Regions from separate parts of the Aquamicrobium ahrensii genome, predicted to be linked through region 4. Evidence: riboswitches for the same ligand, from Rfam matches in the RefSeq annotation. Region 4 holds a riboswitch; each other region holds the start of a gene.
The links. Region 4 has a riboswitch for cobalamin ahead of metE (5-methyltetrahydropteroyltriglutamate--homocysteine S-methyltransferase). Riboswitches for the same ligand answer to the same signal wherever they lie in the genome.
Positions count from the first base shown of each region.

Region 1: another riboswitch for cobalamin. It lies ahead of ABID44_RS05150 (DUF1636 family protein); the one in region 4 lies ahead of metE (5-methyltetrahydropteroyltriglutamate--homocysteine S-methyltransferase).
Region 2: another riboswitch for cobalamin. It lies ahead of ABID44_RS14535 (CbtB domain-containing protein); the one in region 4 lies ahead of metE (5-methyltetrahydropteroyltriglutamate--homocysteine S-methyltransferase).
Region 3: another riboswitch for cobalamin. It lies ahead of ABID44_RS13185 (TonB-dependent receptor plug domain-containing protein); the one in region 4 lies ahead of metE (5-methyltetrahydropteroyltriglutamate--homocysteine S-methyltransferase).

Region 1 covers NZ_JBEPMN010000003.1:25,275-29,431, forward strand. The annotation lists gene ABID44_RS05130 (NADH-quinone oxidoreductase subunit C) at 1-138, opposite strand, end outside; gene ABID44_RS05135 (NuoB/complex I 20 kDa subunit family protein) at 144-725, opposite strand; gene ABID44_RS05140 (NADH-quinone oxidoreductase subunit A) at 716-1,081, opposite strand; gene ABID44_RS05145 (winged helix-turn-helix domain-containing protein) at 1,396-2,598, shown strand; cobalamin riboswitch at 2,627-2,826, shown strand; gene ABID44_RS05150 (DUF1636 family protein) at 2,864-3,283, shown strand; gene cobW (cobalamin biosynthesis protein CobW) at 3,280-4,157, shown strand, end outside.
Region 2 covers NZ_JBEPMN010000013.1:6,587-10,743, reverse strand. The annotation lists gene ABID44_RS14555 (isovaleryl-CoA dehydrogenase) at 1-192, opposite strand, end outside; gene ABID44_RS14550 (TetR/AcrR family transcriptional regulator) at 161-802, opposite strand; gene ABID44_RS14545 (hypothetical protein) at 900-1,532, opposite strand; gene ABID44_RS14540 (CbtA family protein) at 1,540-2,274, opposite strand; gene ABID44_RS14535 (CbtB domain-containing protein) at 2,287-2,496, opposite strand; adenosylcobalamin (AdoCbl) riboswitch at 2,545-2,627, opposite strand; gene ABID44_RS14530 (histidine phosphatase family protein) at 2,688-3,242, shown strand; gene ABID44_RS14525 (pyridoxal phosphate-dependent aminotransferase) at 3,249-4,157, opposite strand, start outside.
Region 3 covers NZ_JBEPMN010000010.1:61,757-65,913, reverse strand. The annotation lists gene ABID44_RS13195 (5-(carboxyamino)imidazole ribonucleotide synthase) at 1-582, opposite strand, end outside; gene purE (5-(carboxyamino)imidazole ribonucleotide mutase) at 579-1,076, opposite strand; cobalamin riboswitch at 1,202-1,399, shown strand; gene ABID44_RS13185 (TonB-dependent receptor plug domain-containing protein) at 1,565-3,460, shown strand; gene ABID44_RS13180 (ABC transporter substrate-binding protein) at 3,490-4,157, shown strand, end outside.
Region 4 covers NZ_JBEPMN010000002.1:161,851-166,007, forward strand. The annotation lists gene ABID44_RS03665 (ABC transporter ATP-binding protein) at 1-387, shown strand, start outside; gene ABID44_RS03670 (ABC transporter permease) at 400-1,674, shown strand; cobalamin riboswitch at 1,751-1,959, shown strand; gene metE (5-methyltetrahydropteroyltriglutamate--homocysteine S-methyltransferase) at 2,055-4,157, shown strand, end outside.

The DNA.
Region 1 (4,157 bases), on a different contig from region 4:
CACGAAGCGTGCCAGCTTGACGATGTCGGCAGGCGCAACCGTAATCGTCAGTTCGCCAAAGGCCAGTTCGCCAGACAGGATTTCGACGCCGCCATTCGCTTCGATATGGGCGGCCAGTTCGCTGAGCGCTTCACTCATTCTTGTCACCGCTCGATGGTGCCGGTGCGCCGGATCTTCTTCTGCAGCAGAAGAAGGCCGTACATAAGCGCTTCGGCGCTTGGCGGACAGCCGGGCACATAGATATCGACGGGCACGATGCGGTCGCAGCCGCGCACCACCGAATAGGAATAGTGATAATAACCGCCGCCATTGGCGCACGATCCCATGGAGATCACATAGCGGGGCTCCGGCATCTGGTCGTAGACCTTGCGCAGCGCCGGGGCCATCTTGTTGGTCAGCGTGCCGGCCACGATCATGACGTCCGACTGGCGAGGCGAGGCGCGCGGCGCAATGCCGAAGCGCTCGCTGTCATAACGCGGCATCGCCGAGTGGATCATTTCGACGGCGCAGCAGGCCAGACCGAACGTCATGTACATGAGCGAGCCGGTGCGCGCCCAGGTGATCAGCGCCTCGGTCGAGGTGACGAGAAATCCCTTGTCGGCCAGCTCGTCATTGATGCCGATGAAGAAAGGATCGTCCGACCCGACCGGCTTGCCGGTGCGCGGATCGAGAACGCCCTTTGGCTGCGGCGCGACAAGCGTGCCGGAATTGCCGATCAATCCCATTCCAGCGCCCCTTTCTTCCACTCATATATGAAGCCGATGGTGAGAACACCAAGGAACACCATCATCGACCAGAAACCGAGCATGCCGATGTCGCCGAACGAAATGGCCCACGGGAACAGGAAAGCCACCTCAAGATCGAAGATGATGAACAGGATCGACACCAGATAGAAGCGGATGTCGAACTTCATGCGCGCATCGTCGAACGAGTTGAAGCCGCACTCATAGGCGGACAGCTTCTCGGGGTCGGGATCACGATAGGCGACCAGGAACGGAGCCACGATGAGTGCCAGCCCGATTACCAGCGCCACGCCGATGAATATGACGATCGGCAGATACGAACTCAACAATTCGTTCATGCTGCAACTTTCCGTTGGCGGCGGATCCGCCTGAAACTAGCGCAGCCGGCCCTGTTACGGAAGCGTGACAGATTTGCCCGGAACCATTTGGTCCCCTGCTGCAACGCGGCGAGGGTTAGCGCAGCCGGATTGCCGAAGCAAGTCAAACCTTGACCAAAACGCTGCACTGCACACTATCTGCGACAAAACTGATCATCTTTGATTTCCTTCACTTTTTACTCCACTTTTAGTCCTGACAGCATCCACGAGCCTCGGCTGCTAGATTGCTGGAATCGGGCTGCCGTAAACCATGACTTGAGATAGGTTTGGATTGCATGAAGGAAACCCTCTCCCCGGCTCTGGCGCGCCGTATCGCCCTGTCCGCGCAGGGCTTCGGCGGAGGGCGCGCAAAGGCTGCGTTGGATCGCCGGCGCCTTTCCCGCACGCTGTCGCGCATCGGTCTGCTGCAGATCGACTCGGTCAGCGCGGTGGTGCGCGCGCACTACATGCCGCTTTATTCCCGGCTCGGCCCCTACCCTCTCTCTCTTCTGGATGAAGCCACCCGTCCGGGGGCCAGACGCCTGCTTTTCGAGTACTGGGCGCATGAGGCATCGTTCCTGCCGCTGGAGACATATCCGCTGCTGCGCTGGCGCATGGAAAAAGCAGCGCGCGGCGAGGAGATGTATCGCACATTGGCCAGATTCGGCCGGGAGCGCTCGGATTTCGTCGAAGAGATTTTCCGCGAAGTGGAAACGCACGGGCCGCTGGCCGCATCCGACATGGAAGGCCACAAGGGCTCGGGCGGCTGGTGGGGCTGGAGCGACGCCAAGGCGGCCTTCGAATGGCTGTTCTGGGCCGGAAGGGTCACAACGGCCTGCCGACGCGGCTTCGAACGCGTCTATGACCTGCCCGAACGGGTGCTGCCGCGTTCCATACTCGACACGCCGGTTCCAGCTACAGCCGACGCCCAGCGCGAACTGCTGCGCATCTCCGCCCGCGCCCATGGCATCGCCACCGCCGCATGTCTGCGCGATTATTTCCGGCTCTCCGCCACTGAAGCGGCCCCCCGCATTGCCGAGCTTGTCGAGGAAGGCGAGTTGATTCCCGTCGCCATCAAGGGCTGGTCACGGCAGGCTTACCTGCACCGCGACGCGCGCCGGCCGCGCAGGGTCGAAGCCCGCGCCCTGCTGGCGCCTTTCGATCCACTGGTGTTCGAGCGGGATCGTACGGAAAACCTGTTCGGCTTCCGCTACCGTATCGAAATCTACACGCCGGCCGCCAAGCGACGATATGGCTACTATGTCCTGCCCTTTCTGCTCGGCGACAGGATCGTCGCGCGCGTCGATCTCAGGGCCGACCGCGGGGCGGGCGTGCTGCGCGTCCATGCCGCATACGCCGAACAGGGGGCACCGGCCGAAACCGCTGAAGCTCTTCTCGCCGAACTGGAGCAGTTTCGCGACTGGCTGAATCTCGACCGGATCGAGATTATCCCCGCCGGGAATCTCGGCCCGGCGCTGGCGGACATGCTCGTGTCGTAGCCGCAAGTTGACAGCCGGACCCGCCCAAGCCTAAATCCGCCCAGACGGTCTCCCTTTCCCAAGGAGGGGAGCTAAGAGGGAATGCGGTGAGGTGACCCCGAACCCGCAGCTGTCCCCGCAACTGTAAGCGACGAGCCTCAGCCGACAGCCACTGGGTGCGGACCCGGGAAGGCGGCGACAGGGCGACGACCCGCGAGCCAGGAGACCTGCCGTCTGCAAGGAACGAGCCGAAAGCCTGGCGGGTGTCCCGGGCAAGGAGCAGATATTGGATTCAGGCCCGCCCACTCAGACGGAACCAGCCGCCAGCGCCACAGGAGCCGGCACGACCATCATCGTGTGCATCTCCTGCCGCGACGCCACCGGCTCGGATGCGCATCCGCGCGCCGGTGAAAAGTTGGCGGAGGATGCGCGCCGGGCCGCCGCCGGCCTGCCGGTCGAGGTGCGCACGGCAGAATGCCTCGGCAACTGCAAGCGCAGGTTAAGCGCCTCGATCCTGTCGGAAGGCGCATGGAGCTACGTGTTCGGCGATCTCACCGAAGATTGCGGGGCCGATCTGGTCGCCGGTGCCAGCCTGCTGGCCGACGCCGATGACGGCAAGATTCCATGGCGCGGTCGTCCCGATTCGCTCAAGCGCGGCCTCGTTGCGCGCATCCCTCCCCTCACTCTCCTCAAGGACAGATCATGACCGCAAACGCCACCCGTGTGCCCTGCACCGTCGTCACCGGCTTCCTCGGCGCCGGCAAGACCACGCTGATCCGCAACCTGCTGGAGAACAGCAACGGCAAACGCCTCGCGCTCATCGTCAACGAATTCGGCGACGTCGGCGTCGATGGCGAGATATTGAAAGGCTGCGGCATCGATAGCTGCCCGGAAGAAAACATCGTGGAACTGGCCAATGGCTGCATCTGCTGCACCGTGGCCGACGATTTCGTGCCGGCGCTCGACCAGATCCTGTCTCGCACGCCCAGGGTCGATCACATCCTGATCGAAACCTCCGGCCTCGCCCTGCCGAAACCGCTGGTGCAGGCTTTCCAGTGGCCGACGGTGAAAAGCCGCGTCACCGTCGACGGCGTGGTCGCCGTGGTGGATGGCCCCGCACTTGCCGAGGGCAAGGTCGCCTCCGACATGGACGCGCTCGCCGCCCAGCGCGCCGGGGACGAATCGCTCGACCATGACGACCCGATCGAGGAGGTGTTCGAGGATCAGGTGGCCTGCGCCGACCTCATCATCCTGTCCAAGAGCGATCTGCTGGACGAAGCCGCCGCCGCCCGCGCCCGCAAGATCGTGGACGCCCATATCACCCCAGCCGTGAAGGTCGTTCCCTCCGAACATGGCAAGGTCGATCCGTCGATCCTGCTCGGCCTCGGCCTCGCTGTCGAGGACGACATAGAAAACCGCAAGTCGCATCATGACGGCGCGGGCGATCATGAGCACGACGACTTCGACACCTTCGTCATCGACGTTCCCGCGGTGACCGACCCCGAGGAGCTGGCGCGCCGTATCGCCGCCGCCGCCGAGCAGGAGGATGTGCTGCGCGTCAAGGGCTTCGTCGAGGTTTC
Region 2 (4,157 bases), on a different contig from region 4:
ATAGGCCGGGTCGGCGGTCATCCCGAGCAGGCCGAGCGCGCCCATTTCCTCCCACAGATGGGCCGGAAACTCGTTGCTGCGGTCGATCCCGGCGGCCAGCGGGGCGATCTTGTCCTGCGCGAAGCGATGCACGAGATCGCGAAGCGCCGCGACGTCTTCTTCATGCCCGAAGTCGAGTGCCTGCCTGTACATGATGGATCTCCCGTTTCGTTGACGCCCCGACGAGGCGCATTGTCATGGAAAGATAGGTTCGCGTCACGCCCTCGACCGACAGTCGCTCGTCCGGCCGAAACCAGACGATGACGCCGGTGATCATCTGGATGATCGCCATGGCGGTGAGCCCGATGTCGTCAATATCGAAGACGCCGCTTTCCGCGCCCTCGCGCAGGATGGCGCGCAGTTCCTTTTCATAAGAGGTGCGCAGTCTCAGGATGATGGTCAGCCGCTCGGGCGACAGGCTGCGCAACTCCATATTGGAGACGTGGGTCTGCGAGCGCCGCTCGATATGGAAGGCGATGTGATTGGCCACGAAAGCGGACAGCCGCTCGGCGGCGTCGCCGGAGGAAGGGCGGGCGTCGTTCCATGCACCCAGCAGCGCCTCCATATGCGCGCGCATCAGTGTGAACAGCAGTTCTTCCTTGGTGGGAAAGTAGCGATAGAGAGCGGCCGGCTGCACGCCCACCCGGGCGGCGAGCTGGCGCATGGTCACCGCCTCGTAGCCGTGACGCGCAATGAGGTCGACAGCCGCCTCGCGGATCGCCGCCTCAGTCCGTTCTCCATCCGAGCCTGCCGTTCGCGCCATCGGATTCCTCTCCATCAATTAATAAAACGTACGTTCAATTAATTCAAGGGGCGCTCATTTCAGTAAGGACGATGGCTGGGAATGGATGGAAGTCGGGTCAGACCTGATCCTGCTCCGGATAAGAGCGCCCCTTGCCGAGAACCATGCCGACGCCGATCAGCGCCAGCCCGAGGCCTGAAAAGGCGGCCAGGCTTGGCAGATGCTTGGGGATTTCGCTCCATACCGGGCGCACAACACTGGCCGTGTCGAATGTGTCGGCGCTGTACTGGCACAGAATGAAGGACGATTGCTTGCGCACCATATCCGCGTCGATGCGCGATATGAGGTCTTCCACGGCTGCCTTGTTGGCTGAGGTTTCCCGCATATGGGAAAGCAGTTCGCGCGCAGCCGACAGATAGGCATGGGCGCACTCGTTGAAGGGGCTTTCCTCGTCGCTCAGCGAGCCCGGAACCAGCCCCCACAGGCAATAGGTATACTGGATATTGCCGTAATTCAGCAGCCGCACGAAAGTGTCGTCCACCTGCCGCTCCTGCGCGGCGAGCTTCATGATCTCGCTGCGGTGGTCCGCAATCACGGCCATCTGGCCGTGTGACAGGCTGGCGATCGGTATGCCTTTGATTTCCGCCGGATTGCTGCGCCGATGCGCTTCAGCCGAAGATGATGCGAAGCAAGCCGCGGCAACCGCAACAAGAAGCGCGGCGCGCGCCGGTGGGGGAGCGCGCCGCGTCATGGCGTTGTCAGGCCGCCCGGGCGCGTGCGCCGGCAGGCAGGGCCCGCTCGGCGACTGCGCCGAAGGCAAGGCCGATCACCGTCCACAGCACGGCGTGCATGCCGAGCGAGGAGGTGCGGAAGCGCCAGAGCAGGTCGGCTGAATAGCCTTCCGGAATCTCGTTCACCGTCGGCAACGCATATTGGGCGATGGCGATGATGACGAGGAAGGCGAGCCCACCGACAATACCGGCGGTCCAGCCGCCAAGCCGGGTCCACAGCCGCCGCGCCAGCGCCACGGCGACGACAGCGGCGATGATGGAGACGATCAGCATGACGAAGAACAACTCCGTGCGTTCGCCGATCGTTTCGGGATTGCCGACGGCCGGCGGCGTCGCCGGATATTTCAGCGCCGGCGCCAGCACCACGGCGATGAAGGCGGCGACGGCCAGAAGCCCGGCGGTGGCGCGGGGTCCGAGCGAGGTCACGCGGCCATGGACATAGGCGAACACGAGGGAGAACAGACCGCCGATGGCGGCGCCGTAGACGACCGAGCCGGTCAGGAGGCCCAGGCCCGCCTGGGTCTCGCGGCTGACCAGTTCTTCTTCCTCTTCGGCAGGCTCGCCGGAGGCTGCGGCCATCGCTTCTTCATAGGCGATGGCGCTGTCGATGTGAGGCTCGCCGAACACACGGGCGAATCCGAACGCGAAAAGTCCGGCCAGGATGCCGACCAGCATCCCGCGAAGCAGAAGATTTCCAACCATGGCGTCAGACTTTCAGTGGCAGGGGAAGCCGAGGAGATGGCGCGCGTCATGAACGAATTCATGCGTGCTCAGGTTCGAGAGCAGGGTTGTCGCCCCTTCCTCCGCCCCGATAAAATAGATGGCCAGCATCATGAGCAGGCCGCCAAAGATCGCCCACGGCATGATTTCGCGCACCGGAATCGGAACCGGGCGGACTTCTGGTGCAAAAGTGATGTCGGACATCGTGCTTCTCCCTGGGATGCTGCGTCCCGCTGTTGCAAGCTGTGAAACACGGATCAAGGCCTGACTTCCGGCGATAATTGCCGGTCACAGTGGCGCGACCGCGCTGGATTTTCACCAGCTTCCAGATCCGTAATCTTTGCCGACACTAGTCGCCGTCATGTATGGCTGTCAATGAAGCGAAGGGAGTGTGAATGACAGGACGCCTGACGTTGATCTGCTGCGGCTCCACGGAAGCGAACAGGTTTGGCGCTTTCGCACGGGATGAGCCGCTGGAGCCCGGAGCGATCGAGTATGCCCGGATGGTGGCCTGCGGCCTTGCGCGCGCCGATCGTGTGTGGCGAAGCCCGGCGCTGCGCGCCGTCGAGACCGCCGGGGCTCTCGGGCTGGACGGCGAAGCGCGGCAGGCGCTGCGCGATCAGGATTTCGGCCAGTGGGCCGGACGCAAGCTTGCCGAAGTTGAGCCGGGCGAACTGGCGACGTGGATGTCGGACCCGGACGCGGCGCCGCACGGCGGCGAATCGCTCCGCGATCTCAGGCGTCGTGTGTCCGCCTTCCTGGAAGAGGCCCTCGGCATGGCCGGTCACACGCTCGCGATCACCCACCCGCCCGTGATCCGCGCGGCAGTTTGCGAGGTGCTCGATGCGCCGCCGCAAGGCTTCTGGTCGGTCGATGTCGAGCCGCTCGGGCTGACGCGTTTCACCAGCGATGGGCGGCGCTGGGCCCTGCGTCTGGCCGCGCTCCGGTAGGGCCTGCTAGCCGGCCCTCGCAATCTCAAGAGCCTTCGGCATTTCCTCGGCCAGAATGTCGAGCTCATGGTCGAGCCCGACGCTGATGCGAATGCAGCGATCCAGCCCTGCCGCCATGGGTTTGCGGATGAACACGCCTCGCGCCAGCAGCGCCTGCATCAGTTTCAGGGCGAACGCTCCGTCCTCACCGCAATCCACGGCCACGAAATTCGTGGCCGAGGGCAGGGCCTGCAAACCGTTGTCCCCGGCTATTGTCGCGATACGGCGACGACCTGCATCCACCTTGCGCACGACCCCGGCCAGATAGCCCTGATCCTCCAGAGCCGCTTCACCGGCGATCTGCGCCATGCGGCTGACGCCATAGTGGTTGCGGATTTTCTCGAAGGCGGCGATGACCGTTTCCTCTCCGATGGCGTAGCCGCAACGGATGCCGGCGAGCCCGTAGGCCTTGGAGAAGGTGCGCATGCGCACGACGTTCGGCCTCGCCACATCGATCGCGGGCAGGGCGCTTGCCGGCGCGAGTTCGCAATAGGCTTCGTCCAGAATGAACATGGTGGTGTCCGGAAGCGCTTCGATGAAGCGGTTCACATCCTCTGCATCCCACCAGCTTCCCATCGGGTTGTCGGGATTGGAGAGGTAGACCAGCCGGGCGTCTTCCCGGCGCACCGCATCGAGCAGCCCGTCGAGGCTTTCGCGGTCGTTTTCATAGGGAACCGGCGCCAGCCTGCCGCCGACGCTGGCGACATGGAAATTGAAGGTGGGATAGGCGCCGAGCGACGTCACCACCGGCTCGCCCGGCGAAACATACATGCGCGTCAGCAGGCCGAGCAGCCCGTCTATGCCTTCGCCGACGACGATGTTCTGCGGCTTTACGCCGTGATGGGCGGCGGCCGCGACCTTGAGGTGGTGGTTGTC
Region 3 (4,157 bases), on a different contig from region 4:
GATCACCGATATTTCACGCGCGAAGGAGATCAGGCCCTCAAGGATCAGCGGCGTCGATCCCATCGCCTCGAACACGCCGGCATAGCTGCCGCTTTCCATGTTGCGGAAGACGCGCTGGCCCTTGCCGTCATAGCCCATGCGGCGCGTCTTCAGGACGCCGTTTCCCCCGAAGGCCTGCAAGGCGGAGGCGAGACCTGCATCGCTGTCGACGGCCAGAAACGGCGCGGTGTCGATGCCGATGCCGTTGAGGAACTGTTTCTCGATCAGCCGGTCCTGCGACACCTCCAGCGCACGCGGCGGCGGCAGCACCGGCACGCGGACGGCGAGCGCCTCTGCCGCTTCCACCGGCACGTTCTCGAATTCATAGGTGACGACAGCGCTGATCGAGGCGAGTTCCGCCAGCGCGGCCGGATCGTCATAGGCGGCGACGATCTGCCGGTTGGCCACCTGCGCGGCCGGACAATCGGCCTGCGGTTCGAGAATGGCGATGCGATAGCCGAGGCGCGCGGCGGCCATGGCCAGCATGCGGCCAAGCTGGCCGCCGCCGACGATGCCGATGGTCGATCCGGGAGCCAGCATCAGCCTTCATCCTTCGGTTCGAGGGCGACCTTGTCCGTCTGCGCCGCTCGCCAGGCCTCAAGCCGCCCGGCAAGTTCCGCATCGGTAAGCGCCAGCACGGCGGCCGCGATAAGCGCGGCGTTGATTGCGCCCGCCTTGCCGATGGCGAGCGTTCCGACCGGAACGCCGGCCGGCATCTGCACGATCGACAAAAGCGAGTCCTGCCCCGACAGCGCTTTCGATTCCACCGGCACGCCGAACACCGGCAAGGAGGTCATCGCCGCCGCCATGCCCGGCAGATGGGCTGCCCCGCCGGCGCCGGCGACCACCACCTTGTAACCGGCGGCCTTCGCGCCGGTGGCGAAATCGTAGAGACGCTGCGGCGTGCGGTGGGCCGAAACGATCAGGCTTTTGTGGGAGACGCCAAGCTCGGCCAGCGTATCGGCGGCGTGGCGCATGGTCGTCCAGTCGGACTGGCTGCCCATGATGATGGCGACATCGGCTTGTCGGTCGGTCAAGGCCCTGCTCCCGTCAGCAAAGCGGCGACGTAGCGGAATTTTCGCGCCCCCGCAAGGACGCACCGCGCCGCAATCGGACCACAGGGCAGCGCAGCCGGAATTGACAGCCCTGACCGCCAGTGCTTAGCGTCGCAGGTGGAATCGGTTCCGAGTACGGATGAAAAGGGAACACGGTCAGCCGATCGATCGGCCAAGCCGCGACTGCCCCCGCAACTGTAACCGCCGAGCCTCCCCCGATGAGCCACTGGATCGCAACGGTCCGGGAAGGCGGCGGGAGGCGACGAAGCGGAAGTCAGGAGACCTGCCGGTTCTGGTCACCCATGCCGGGTCACGGGGTGTGATCAGGCGCGGCGCTCCGTTGCGGTGACACCACAGAGTGTTGCCGCGTGCCTCACGGCTGCCGGGTGGAACCGATCCCCCTGCCCTGCCGGTCCGCGGTTGAAATGGAAACCGCCGGCGAAGACCGTCCGGCATTCGGGGGCAAGACCATGAGAAAGAAAATTCTGGCGGCAGGCGTATGCTCGCTGGCGCTGACCGGCACCGGCTGGGCGCAGCAGTCGACAGATTTCGACGACAACGTCATTCAACTTGACACGATCGTGGTGACCACGCCGCTGCGGCGCGCGTCGTCGCTGGAGCGCTCGACCTCGTCGGTCGCCGTGATCGACGAGGAGGACATCAGGAAATCGCCGGCGATCGACCTTCTCTCGCTGCTGAAGACGCAGCCGGGCATCACCGCGACTTCGAATGGCGGTCTGGGCGCCGACGCCAGCCTGTCGCTGCGCGGAACCAGCGCGGCCCAGACGCTCATACTGGTCAACGGCGTGCGGGCGGCATCCGCCACGGCTGGCACCCTCAACCTTTCCAGCATCCCGCTCGATTCCATCGAGCGCATCGAGATCGCCAAAGGCGGCCACTCGGCCCAGTATGGCGCCGACTCCATCGGCGGCATCATCAACATCATCACCAAGCAGGGCGGCTCCTGCCCTGAGGGCACAAACGCCTGCGGCAGCGTGACGGCCGGTGTCATGCATCCTTGGGGCGGCACGTTGTCCGGCAATGTCGGCGGCAGCACGCAAGACGGCCTGAGTTATTCCTTCGGCGCCAGCATTCTCGGCACGCAAGGCTACGACTACCGCCTCTCGCCCGGCCACGACCCCGACAAGGACGGCTTCACCAGAGGCTCGGTCAACTTCTCCTTGTCGAAGGAAACGGCGCTCGGCGCGATTTACACCGATGGCCTCTATACGCGTGGACGCAACGAATACGACGACGATCCGTACGGGAACATCTCCCACACGGATAATTTCTCCGGCCGCCTCGGCGCACGGCTGGACCACTCGGAGAGCTGGACCTCGAATATCGAGCTGTCGACGGCCCTCGACTACTCTGCCCTTTCGCAGGATAGTGTCCGCGGCGACGACTTCGACACGCTTCGCTACGGCCTGCTTGCGACGACGCAGAAACAGTTTGATCTCGGCGCAACGCATCACGTCGTCCAGGGCGGCATCGAAGCCTATCGCGACTCGGTGAAGAACAGCGCCGTTTCCGGAAGCCCATATGACGAGTCGAAACGGGACCTTGTCGCGGTATTCGGCCAGTATTCGTTCGAATATGAACGCCTCACCGTCGATACCGGCCTTCGCCATGACGACAACGAGCAATTCGGCGACGTCACCACATACAATGCCGGGGCGAGCTACGAGCTGACCGACAATCTGGTTACGCGCGCTTCCTACGCCACGGGTTTCCGGGCCCCGACCTTCAACGATCTCTACTACCCCTTCAGCGGCAATCCGGACCTCAATCCGGAGGAATCGCGCTCCTACGAAATCGGCCTGAACTGGCGGCTGACCGATAGCACGACGCTCGACATGGCGCTGTATCGCAACGACATAGACGACATGATCGCATGGGCGCCGATCGACCCGAGCGATCCCGACGGTTTGTGGCAACCTTCCAACATCAACCGCGCGCGCATCACCGGCTTCGAGGCCAGCCTGGAGCATCGCTTCGACCCGCAATGGAGCGTACGGGCGATGGTGGACATACGTGAGCCCCTGAACAGGAGCCCCGGCACGCACGGCAAATACATCGCCTATGGGGAGCGTTTTCGTGGCAGCACCGGCTTCACCTATACCCCGACGCAAGACCTCAGCCTGTCGGCCGACCTGCTCTATGTCTCGTCGCGTTACGCCGACGAGCTCAACGCAAGGCGGCTTCCTTCCTACATAACCGCCGATTTTTCGGCCATTTACACGATCGACGAGAAGTCGCAGCTCAAATTCTCCGCCCAGAATATCTTCGACAAGAAGTATGAAACGAAGGAAACTTTCCGTGCGCCCGGCCGAACGCTCAACCTGAGCTTCACCCGGTCCTTCTAAGCGATGTCCCCAGCGGCGAAATGTGGTCGATGAGAGCCTTGCAAACAGCATTGTCGTGTTTCGCCGCCGCTTTCCTGCTGGGCGCGGTCGCGTTTTTCGTCTTCGGGCAGCCCGCCCTCGCCGCAGAACCCGCGCCTCGCCGCGTCGTGTCCATGAATGTCTGCACCGATCAGCTCGCCATGCTGATCGCCGGAAAGGACCAGCTTCATTCGGTCTCCGTGCTGGCCAGCGATCCGCGCACCTCGGCCATGGCCGTTGAGGCGAAAGCGTTTCCGGCCAATCACGCGCTGGCCGAGGAAATCTTCCTCATGGAGCCCGACCTCGTGCTTGCCGGAACATTTTCCGCGCGCGCCACGATCGGGCTGGTGCGCCGTCTCGGGTTCCGGGTGGAGACGTTCGCGCCGGCCCGTTCCTTCAGCGACATACGCGACAACATCGTGCGCATCGGCGAACTCCTGCACCGGCGGCGGCGCGCCGCCGAACTGGTTGCGGAAATGGACGACGGGCTGGCGCGCCTCCGGGCCGGTCCGCATTCCGGCCGCACCATCGCGCTCTATGAGCCGAACAGTTACACCGCCGGCGGAGGCACGCTGGCCAGCGAGATTTTCAGGGCGGCGGGGCTCATCAATGTCGCCGAAGAACTCGGCGTCACCGGCTCGACCCGCCTTCCGCTGGAACAGCTCATAATGGCCAGGCC
Region 4 (4,157 bases):
CTCTTTCCCGGTCTGTCCGCCGAGGCGAATGTGCTGCTGCCCCAGCGCCTGTCGCACCTGCGCCTGCCGGCGGGGATGCAGCCGCGGGCCCGGGAATTGCTCGCAAGGGTGGGGATCGAGCGTCCGGAGCAGCTTGTCGGCACCATGTCGCGCGGTCAGATGCAGCGCGTGGCGGTTGCCCGCTCGCTGGTCGGCAGGCCCGGCCTGATCGTGGCCGACGAGCCGACCGCCAGCCTCGATGCCGAATCCGGCGCTGCCGTCGCCAACCTGCTGGTCGAACTGGCACAGGAGGCCGGCTCGACGCTGATCGTTGCCAGCCATGACGGCAGGCTTATCGAACGCATGGGCCGCACCTTGCGGCTGGAGAACGGCCGCCTGGCGGCCTGAGCGGAGAAAGAAGTGTTCCATTTCATTCTTGCCGACCTTCGCCGCAACTGGATCGGCGCGCTGATCCTCGCCCTGCTGATCGCGCTGGCGACGGCGCTCGGCGTATCCGTCACGCTGCAGGAGCGCGCATTGCGGCTGGGCAGCGCGCGTGCCGCGGCCGCCTTCGATCTGGTCGTCGGCGCTGCGGGTTCGGAAACGCAGCTCATCCTGTCGTCGATCTTTCTGCAACCCGCACCGCTGCCGCTGCTGCCGCCTGAAACGCTGGCTGCGCTTCGGGCCGATCCGCGCGTGGAAAATGCCGTTCCCGTCGGCTTCGGCGATTTCGTGGCCGGTTATCCGATCGTGGGCACGACCTCCGACGCGGTTGAGATGCTTGGCGGGCTGGGCGAGGGCGAAGGGTTCAGCCACATGGGCGACGCCATCGTCGGCGCGCAGGTCAGCCGCGCCATCGGCGACAGCTTCCATCCCTTCCACGGGGCGGTCGGCGAAGCCGGCGAGGTGCACTCGCATGTGGAGTACCGGGTGGTCGGCCGCATGGCGCCTACGGGAACGCCGTGGGACCGGGCCATCCTCGTGCCGATCCAGTCGGTGTGGGCCACCCACGCCAATCACGATCACGATCATGGTCATGAGCCGGAGCAGACGGCAGGGCTGGCCGCTGTGGCCAGCGTTCCCCACGATCATGGCCATGACCACGGCCCGGGCTTCGCCGGCGAAGCGGTCGATGAATCCGAATTGCTGCACACTGACAATCCCGGGGTGCCTGCGATTCTCGTGAAGCCGAAGAGCATTGCCGACGCCTACAATCTGCGCCAGCAGTACCGCACGGAAACCACACTGGCCGTCTTTCCCGGTGAAGTGCTGACAAGGCTTTACGGCACCCTGGGCGACGCCCGCCGTATCCTCGGCTTCGTGGCGATGGGCGCGCAGGCGCTGGTCGGGGCGGCGATCCTTATGGTGGTGGCCGTTCACGTGCTCCAGCGCCGCCGCCAGATCGGCGCGCTGAGGGCCTTCGGCGCACCGCGCCCGGTGGTGATGGGCATGGTCTGGACGGAGGTCTTCATCCTTGTCGCGGCCGGTGTGATCTGCGGGTTCGCCATCGGCTATGCGATCGTGCGGGCCATATCCGGCTATCTGGCCAGAAACAGCGGCGTGGCCATGCCGGTGGAGTTCCAGGCGGCGGACCTGTGGACGCTGCTCTTCCTGCTCGTTGCCTGCGCGGCAGCGACCCTGCTTCCCGCGCTCATCGCTTATCGCCAGACCCCGGCGCAGGCGTTGCGATCCTGATAGGAAAAATCCGAAAAGATCAGATCACGATATAAACATTTCTTTATGTGATATTGACAGCGGTGACTGAAACCACGACACTGCGCCTCGTCGTGGTTCTTCGGGGTATTTTACGCCCTGAAGCTAAGAGGGAAGCCGGTGCCTTTGAAAGGAAAGCCGGCGCTGCCCCCGCAACTGTAGGCGGAGAGCCTGCGTCCATCCATGTCACTGGGGTGAAAGCCCCGGGAAGACGGGCGCAGGCGATGACCCGTGAGCCAGGAGACCTGCCATGACAGAAAACGTCCACGGGCGGGGTGTCCCGATGGCCGCGGTGCGTCTGCTTTCCCGGCGGGCGACGACGGCTGTTCTGGTCACCACGCTCCAACCATCGGGGTTATGGAATGGCTATCTCGACAGTTCCCGTCGCAACGCTTGGCGTGCCGCGTATCGGCCGCCGTCGCGAACTCAAGTTCGCTCTCGAAAACTACTGGGCTGGCAAGGATACCGCCGAATCGCTGCTTGAAACGGCAAAGCGCCTGCGCGCCGAAAACTGGCGCCAGCAACGCGACAAGGGGGTGACGCGCATCCCCTCGAACGATTTCTCGCTCTACGACCATGTGCTCGACACGGCCGTCATGATCGGGGCGATCCCTCAGCGCTACGGCTGGACGGGCGGCGAGGTGCCGCTCGACACCTATTTCGCCATGGCGCGGGGCAGCCAGGGCGATGCGGGTTGCGGCCATCCGGGCCATGTCCACAGCACCTCTGCGCTGGAAATGACCAAGTGGTTCGACACCAACTATCACTACATGGTGCCGGAACTTGCGCCCGAACAGCAGTTCGTGCTTGCCACCGCCAAGCCTGTCGACCATTTCCTTGAAGCGAAGGAACTGGGCATCCACACCCGCCCGGTCATCCTCGGGCCTGTCACGTTCCTCCGGCTCGCCAAATCGCGCGGCGAGGAGTTCGACCTGTTGTCGCTGCTGCCCAAGCTGCTGCCGGTCTATTCGGAACTGCTCGGCCGTCTGTACAAGGCCGGCGCCGACTGGGTGCAGATCGACGAGCCGTGCCTTGTCCTCGATCTCGATGACGGTGAGCGTGCCGCGCTGGAAACGGCTTATCGCCATTTCTCCGAGGAGGTGCCAGCGCTCGGCATCATGCTCGCCACCTATTTCGGCGCGCTCGGTGACAATCTGGACCTCGCCCTGTCGCTGCCGGTCTCGGGCCTGCATATCGATCTGGTGCGCGCGCCGGAGCAGCTTGAGCAGGTGGCACGGCTGGCGCCGAAGAATCTGGTGCTGTCGCTCGGGCTGATCGATGGTCGTAACGTCTGGCGTGCCGACCTCACCGCCGCACTCGATTACCTGAAGCCGCTGGTCTGCGGCTGGCCGCTCGACCGCATCGAGATCGCCCCGTCCTGCTCGCTTCTGCATGTGCCGGTCGATCTGGAGCTGGAGACCGCGCTCGATGCGGAACTGAAGTCGTGGCTCGCCTTCGCCACGCAAAAGCTCGATGAGCTCGTGCTTCTGGGTCGGGCATTGTCCGGGGGGCGCGGCGAGGTTGCCGAAGCGCTTCAGGCCAGCGCCGATGCCATCGCCTCGCGCCGCAAATCGCTCCGCGTCCACGATCCGCTGGTCGAGGGCAGGCTGGCCGCTGTGGATGACGCCATGGCACGCCGCAAGAGCGCCTTTGCCGAACGACGCCGCAAGCAGGGCGAGAAGCTGAACCTGCCGAGCTTCCCCACCACCACCATCGGTTCCTTCCCCCAGACGGCCGAGGTGCGCAAGGCCCGCTCCGCCCATGCGAAGGGCGAACTCAGCTTTGCCGATTACGAAGCCTTCCTGCGCAAGCAGACCGAGGCCGCCATTCGCTGGCAGGAGGAAATCGGGCTCGACGTGCTGGTTCACGGCGAGTTCGAGCGCAACGACATGGTGCAGTATTTCGGCGAGCACCTTTCGGGCTTCGCCTTCACGCAGGCCGGCTGGGTGCAGAGCTACGGCTCGCGCTACGTGCGCCCTCCGATCATCTTCGGTGATGTCTCGCGGCCCAACCCGATGACCGTGCGCTGGTGGCAATATGCGCAGTCGCTGACCGACAGGCCGGTCAAGGGCATGCTCACCGGTCCGGTGACGATCCTCAACTGGTCCTTCGTGCGCAACGACATCCCGCGTTCGGAAACCTGCCGCCAGATCGCGCTCGCCATTCGCGACGAGGTGGTCGATCTGGAAAAGGCGGGCGCGGTCATGATCCAGATCGATGAGGCGGCCCTGCGCGAAGGCTTGCCGCTGCGCAAGGCGGACTGGAAGGCCTATCTCGACTGGGCGGTCGGCGGCTTCCGGCTGGCGTCTTCGGGCGTGGGGGATTCGACCCAGATACACACCCATATGTGCTATTCGGAGTTCAACGACATCATCGACGCCATCGCCGCGATGGATGCCGACGTCATCTCCATCGAGACCTCGCGCTCGCGCATGGAACTGCTCGATGCGTTCAGCAACTACAAA